2 linked regions of the Flavivirga spongiicola genome follow. The protein of the gene in region 1 interacts with the protein of each later gene in a pairwise test. Links are inferred from orthologs where the notes say so. Each region holds a gene or a part of one and is shown in the gene's direction. Other genes may lie near its edges.

Evidence for each region.
Region 2: the proteins of lpdA (region 1) and odhB interact in binary tests that used the Escherichia coli proteins (3 or more experiments, as listed by UniProt). The link is inferred for Flavivirga spongiicola from one-to-one orthologs.

What each region holds. Positions count from the first base shown.
Region 1 is NZ_JAUOEO010000001.1:4,795,680-4,798,970, reverse strand. Bases 232-3,187 are described here. They hold lpdA (dihydrolipoyl dehydrogenase), read left to right. Parts: upstream 232-987; coding sequence 988-2,388; downstream 2,389-3,187. Other genes in these bases: Q4Q47_RS18990 (helix-turn-helix domain-containing protein), read left to right, coding at 2,589-3,187; Q4Q47_RS19000 (ankyrin repeat domain-containing protein), read left to right, coding at 403-906; Q4Q47_RS19005 (S41 family peptidase), read left to right, coding at 232-321. Outside these bases: more of Q4Q47_RS19005, read left to right, coding at 1-231; more of Q4Q47_RS18990, read left to right, coding at 3,188-3,291. UniProt on the Escherichia coli protein: Lipoamide dehydrogenase is a component of the glycine cleavage system as well as of the alpha-ketoacid dehydrogenase complexes.
Region 2 is NZ_JAUOEO010000001.1:2,607,863-2,611,144, forward strand. The notes cover bases 325-3,271. They hold odhB (2-oxoglutarate dehydrogenase complex dihydrolipoyllysine-residue succinyltransferase), read left to right. Parts: upstream 325-1,167; coding sequence 1,168-2,376; downstream 2,377-3,271. Other genes in these bases: Q4Q47_RS10450 (2-oxoglutarate dehydrogenase E1 component), read left to right, coding at 325-1,121; Q4Q47_RS10460 (response regulator), read right to left, coding at 3,027-3,271. In the rest of the region: more of Q4Q47_RS10450, read left to right, coding at 1-324; more of Q4Q47_RS10460, read right to left, coding at 3,272-3,282. UniProt on the Escherichia coli protein: E2 component of the 2-oxoglutarate dehydrogenase (OGDH) complex which catalyzes the second step in the conversion of 2-oxoglutarate to succinyl-CoA and CO(2).

The sequences.
Region 1 (3,291 bases):
TTGATTAATGGAAATTCATTTTCGGCTTCTTCTTTAATATCTACGCATTTAAAAGCGACCAAAAGAGCCCTTTTTGTTGGGGAAGAAACAGGAGGCGCCTATAATGGCACGGTTGCAGGTATTTATAAAGTCTATGAGCTGCCAAATACCAAGTTAAAAATAAGAATGGGAATGATGCAGGTAGAAGCGCCTCAAAAACAAAATCCAGATGGCTATGGTGTAAAACCAGATGTTGAAATTTTACCTACGATTAGTGATAGGGAACTAAAAAAAGATACAGAGTTAGATTGGGTATTAAAGGATATTAAAAATAAAGGATAATTGGGGCTTGTCACAATACCGTGTTAAACTTCTAGATTTGTTGACTATTCTTTTTTAGTTTTATTGAAAATCAACCAAACCATGAATCGCAATCAGTTTATTAAATCGGCAGGAATAGCCTCTTTAGTTGTTCCTTTAACACCTCTATTCTCTTTTTCAAAACCACAGGAAGACCCAAAACTAAACAAGGCTTTGGTTGAGGAATTTGTACGAGTCTCACATGGAAAATTAGACATGGTCAAAGAGCTTTTAAATGAACATCCAAACCTATTAAATGCTGCTCATGATTGGAAATTTGGTGATTTTGAAACAGGTTTAGGAGCTGCAAGTCATGTAGGAAATAAAGAGATCGTAAAATATTTAATTAGTAAAGGGGCACAGGGAAATATTTTCACTTTGGCCTTGTTTGGTAAAACAGATATTTTAAAAGCGATGATAGAATTTTCCCCAAGTTTACTTTATGCTAAAGGCCCTCATGGTCTTACATTGCTGCATCATGTAAATAAAGGAGGAGATGACGCTCTGGAAGCTAAAGAATATATACTTTCTTTGGGTTTAAAAGAAACACAATTCCCTTTATATTAAGCTTATATTTTTTATTGCCTTCCCGTAAAACATTCGTATTTTTGTGATTCGATTTTAAAATAAAAACATCAAAAATACTTTATGAATTCATACGATGTAGCCGTAATAGGTTCAGGCCCTGGAGGATATGTAGCAGCAATACGTTGTGCACAATTAGGAATGAAAACTGCCATTATAGAAAAGTATTCTACACTAGGAGGTACTTGTTTAAATGTTGGTTGTATACCAAGTAAGGCCCTTTTAGATTCTTCTCATCATTATGAAGATGCAGTGAAGCATTTTGAAGAACATGGCATAGAAATACCTGGAGACGTTAAGGTGAATTTAGAAAAAATGATTGCCCGCAAACAAGCAGTTGTTGATCAAACTACCGGTGGTATTGATTTCTTGATGAAGAAAAATAATATTGATGTTTATCAAGGTTTAGGAAGTTTTAAAGATGGGACTCATATCATTATTTCCGGAGAAGAAACCACTGAAATAGAAGCAAAAAACACCATTATTGCCACTGGAAGTAAACCTTCAAGTTTGCCGTTTATAAATATTGATAAAGAGCGAGTTATAACATCTACCGAAGCTTTAAAACTTAAAGAAATACCAAAACACTTAATCGTCATTGGTGGAGGCGTTATCGGTTTAGAACTTGGACAAGTTTATAAAAGATTAGGAGCCGAAGTTTCTGTAGTTGAGTTTATGGATCGTATTATTCCAACTATGGATGCAGGTCTATCTAAAGAGCTCAATAAAGTTTTAAAGAAACAGAAATTTAAAATGAATGCCTCTCACAAAGTTAAGTCTGTTGAACGTGTAGGAGATGAAGTTATTGTAAAAGCAGATAACAAAAAAGGAGTAGAAGTAGAATTTAAAGGAGATTACTGCTTAGTATCTGTTGGCCGTCGTCCATATACAGATGGCTTAAATGCTGAAGCTGCTGGTGTAAAATTAAATGATAGAGGGCAGGTTGAAGTCAATGAGCATTTACAAACGAGTGCTTCTAATATTTATGCGATTGGAGATGTGATTAAAGGTGCTATGTTAGCACATAAAGCTGAAGAGGAAGGTGTGTTTGTTGCAGAAACATTAGCAGGACAAAAACCGCATATAGATTATAATCTCATACCAGGTGTTGTTTATACGTGGCCAGAAGTTGCTGCGGTTGGTAAAACAGAAGAACAACTTAAAGAAGCTGGTGTAGCGTATAAATCAGGACAATTCCCAATGCGTGCTTTGGGTAGAAGTAGAGCTAGTATGGATTTAGATGGGTTTGTAAAAATTCTTGCAGATAAAACGACTGATGAAATTTTGGGAGTACATATGGTTGGTGCTCGAGCTGCAGATATGATTGCAGAGGCTGTCGTAGCTATGGAATATAGAGCATCTGCAGAAGATATATCACGTATGTCTCATGCGCACCCTACATTTACAGAGGCTATCAAAGAAGCGGCGTTGGCGGCTACTGATGATAGAGCATTACATATATAGTTCATTAAGATATTTTAAAAATAAAAGAAAAGCGAACTTATTGAGTTCGCTTTTTTTATTGCTATTTTTGGAATATGCAGAGCGTTCCTATTCATATAAATATTTTAGGCTTACTAATTTTTGTAGGCATTTGTTTTGGTCTTTTTATATCTTATTTTTTAATTAGAAAATCAATACATAATAAATCTCCTAATTTGTATATGGGGATTTTAATTTTGGTTTTATCACTTATCATGTTCGAAGGTTGGCTTAATTATACGGGCTATATCTTTAAAACATTGTGGCTCACTAATTTTTCAGAGCCTTTAAATTTTGTAATCGCTCCACTTATTTACTTGTTCAAGATGTCTCAATTAGGCAATAAAAGAAGTAAAAAAGATGGGTTTCATTTTATTCCTTTTGTGTTATGGTTTGGGTACTGTCTTTTGTTCTTTTTTCAAGAAGATGTATTTAAATATAATGACAGTATTGGTGTTATGAATTTAGACATACCATATATTGAAACAGCAAAAGTATATACGGGAGATCCTTTGGGAATTCGTAACTATGTTAATCTAGCCACTATCATTCACATTCTTATTTATATTACTGTTGTAATGTACCATTTAATTAAATCGGCAAAGAAAAGAGGAGAATCCATTTTTATGACTACAGATAAAACATTGAAATCTCTTAGAAATTCATTTTATCATTTTTTAATAATTACACTTATTTTAATTTTTGTGAAAATCACTTTTAAAAGTGATGTTGGAGACTACCTGATCTTTTTATATATCTGTTTTATGATTTTTTTGACTGGGTTTCAAATGATGAATACCTCTCTATATTATACAGAAGTATCTTCATTTTTAGAAGGGCCAGTTTTGAAATATAAAAAATCATCATTGTTAGAAGATCAAAAGG
Region 2 (3,282 bases), 2.2 Mb from region 1 along the record:
TGGAAGGTATTTCGAGAATAATTTCAACAGTCCCAGAAGGTGTTAAGTTTTTACGTAAAGCGGAAAGAATTCTTGATGGACGTAAAAAAATGGTTTTCGAAACCGATAAGCTTGATTGGGGAATGGCTGAGACTTTAGCCTATGGTAGTTTGATGGAAGAAGGTTTTAATGTACGCATCTCAGGTCAAGATGTAGAACGTGGCACATTTAGTCATCGTCATGCCATTTTAAGAGATGAAATATCAGAAGAACGTATTAATTTATTAAATACAAACTCTGAGAATAAAGGTAAAATGGATATTTATAATTCCTTTTTATCTGAATATGGGGTCCTTGGTTTTGATTACGGTTATGCCATGGCGAATCCAAATACATTAACTGTTTGGGAAGCACAGTTTGGTGATTTTAGTAATGGTGCACAGATTATTTTTGACCAATATCTATCGGCAGCTGAAGATAAATGGAAATCTCAAAACGGTATTGTTGTTTTATTACCTCATGGATACGAAGGACAGGGGTCTGAGCATTCATCAGCTAGAATAGAACGTTATTTACAATTGTGTGGTGAAGATAATATGATTGTTGCAGATTGTACGACACCAACAAACTTTTTTCACCTATTGCGTCGTCAGATGAAACGCGATTTTAGAAAACCATTAGTCGTATTTACACCCAAAAGTTTATTGCGTCATCCAAAAGCAGTGTCGTCAATAAATGAGTTGGCAGGTGGTAAATTTGAAGAAATCATAGATGATACGATTGCTCCCAAACATGTGAAAAAATTAGTTTTTTGCACGGGTAAATTCTATTACGATTTATTGGCAGAAAGAGACTTGTTAGAAAGAGAAGATGTCGCTTTAGTGAGAATTGAGCAATTGTTCCCATTACATTTAGAAAGTATACAAGATGTTATAAATAAGTATCCCAATGTAGAAAAATATGTTTGGGCACAAGAAGAGCCTAAAAATATGGGAGCTTGGAGTTTTATGGCGCAACGTATGGATTTGGTTAAGTTAGAAGTAGCTTCAAGGTCATATAGTTCGGTGCCAGCACCAGGATCCAGTACACGAGATAAAAGAAGACAACGCGCTGTAATTGATGCTGTTTTCAATATCGACTAATTTAATATTAAAAGAAATAATTCATATACAATTAAAATTATAAAGAATGATTTTAGAAATGAAAGTGCCTTCGCCGGGGGAATCCATTACAGAAGTGGAAATAGCAACATGGTTAGTGGAAGATGGAGATTATGTTGAGAAAGACCAAGCTATAGCTGAGGTAGATAGTGATAAAGCAACTTTAGAATTGCCAGCAGAAGCTAGTGGAATCATTACGCTTAAAGCAGAAGAAGGTGATGCTGTTGCTGTTGGAGCTATTGTCTGTTTAATAGACACAAGTGCTACAAAACCTGAAGGGGATGCATCTAAAGCAGAGAAAAAAGAAGAAGCACCAAAAATGGAAACACCAAAACCGGCTATTCCAGAAGCAAAAACATATGCAACTGGTTCTGCAAGTCCTGCAGCTAAAAAGATTTTAGCAGAAAAAGGGATGGATGCCACTTCTATTTCTGGAACAGGAAAAGATGGGAGAGTTACTAAAGAAGATGCTGTAAAGGCTATACCTTCTATGGGAACACCAACAGGAGGAAGTAGAGGAACGTCGCGAAGTAAAATGTCCATGTTGCGTCGTAAGGTGGCAGAGCGTTTAGTTGAAGCTAAAAATACGACAGCTATGTTAACAACTTTTAATGAGGTTGACATGTCTCCAATTTTTGCATTACGTTCTGAATACAAAGAAACATTCAAAACGAAACATGGTGTTGGTTTAGGGTTTATGAGTTTCTTTACATTGGCAGTTGTTAGAGCATTAAAAATGTATCCAGCAGTTAACTCAATGATTGACGGAAAAGAAATGCTAAGCTATGATTTTTGTGATATTAGTATAGCTGTTTCTGGACCAAAAGGCTTGATGGTTCCTGTCATGAGAAATGTAGAGAATTTAAGTTTTAGGGGTGTGGAAGCAGAAGTAAAGCGTTTAGCTATTCGTGCTCGTGATGGACAAATTACGGTTGATGAGATGACAGGTGGAACGTTTACCATATCTAATGGAGGGGTTTTTGGTAGTATGTTGTCTACACCTATTATTAATCCGCCACAAAGTGGTATTTTAGGAATGCACAATATCGTAGAACGTCCGGTAGCCATTGATGGAAAAGTAGAAATACGTCCAATTATGTATGTTGCACTTTCTTATGATCATAGAATTATTGATGGTAAAGAAAGTGTAGGTTTTTTAGTTGCTGTAAAAGAAGCTTTAGAGAATCCAGTAGAAATATTAATGAATAATGATATTAAGAAAGCTTTAGAGCTTTAGTAATAAATATCTAAAATGTTAAAAAAAGGAGCTACCAATTATTATTGGTAGCTCCTTTTTAATTAACTAAGTATAAAAAAACTAACTAAAACACATTATAAGGTTTATAGAAATAACAATAATGACCAAAACACCTAGTCCTATCATACAGTACTTGTCAATAACATCATTTCCTTTTTGCATTGTTGTTACTTTAAACTTGTTATTTCCTTAAATGTTTAGATTAAAAACTCTGAACCTATGTAGAACAGAGTTTTTATGAAAAATTCCCTCTCAAAGAATTAATTAATAGCCCTGTAAAGGTATGTTGCATAGACGAAAAAAAAAATACGCAGTTCTACGTATTTTTAATTAAAGAAGATGATCGTATGTCAATTAAATCTCACAAAAACACTTGTGATTCGTTTATATCACTGGTTTTGTTTTTAAAATAGAGTTTATGAATTTCTGGTTTATTGTTCATTTAGACGTCTTCAAAAAATAAGTTAAATGATTTGTGCGTCATTTTAAAAACTTAATTGATTTAAAAAAGCGAAGGCCCTAAATCTAACAATTTAGAACCTTCTTTAATTCTCCCTAAGAACTAATTAATAGCCCTGTAAAGGTATGTTCTAGATATGAAAAAAAAAATAAGCACTTCTACGTATTTTTTAAAAATGAGCTTTATTTAAATTGGCCCAAATTGAAAGCGATGTAGGTTTGTTATCTAAGCCTAATTTGGCAACGATATTACTTCTATGCTTATCTACAGTACGAACAGAAATTGATAAGTCTTCTGCAATATCATGACTGGTTTTGTTTTCGGAAATAAGTCTTACTATTTTTAGTTCGGACTTCGTTAACAAATTTAATACATCAGGCTTTTGTTCTAAATTGCTTGAGTTTAAATAAGATGCAATTTCTTCG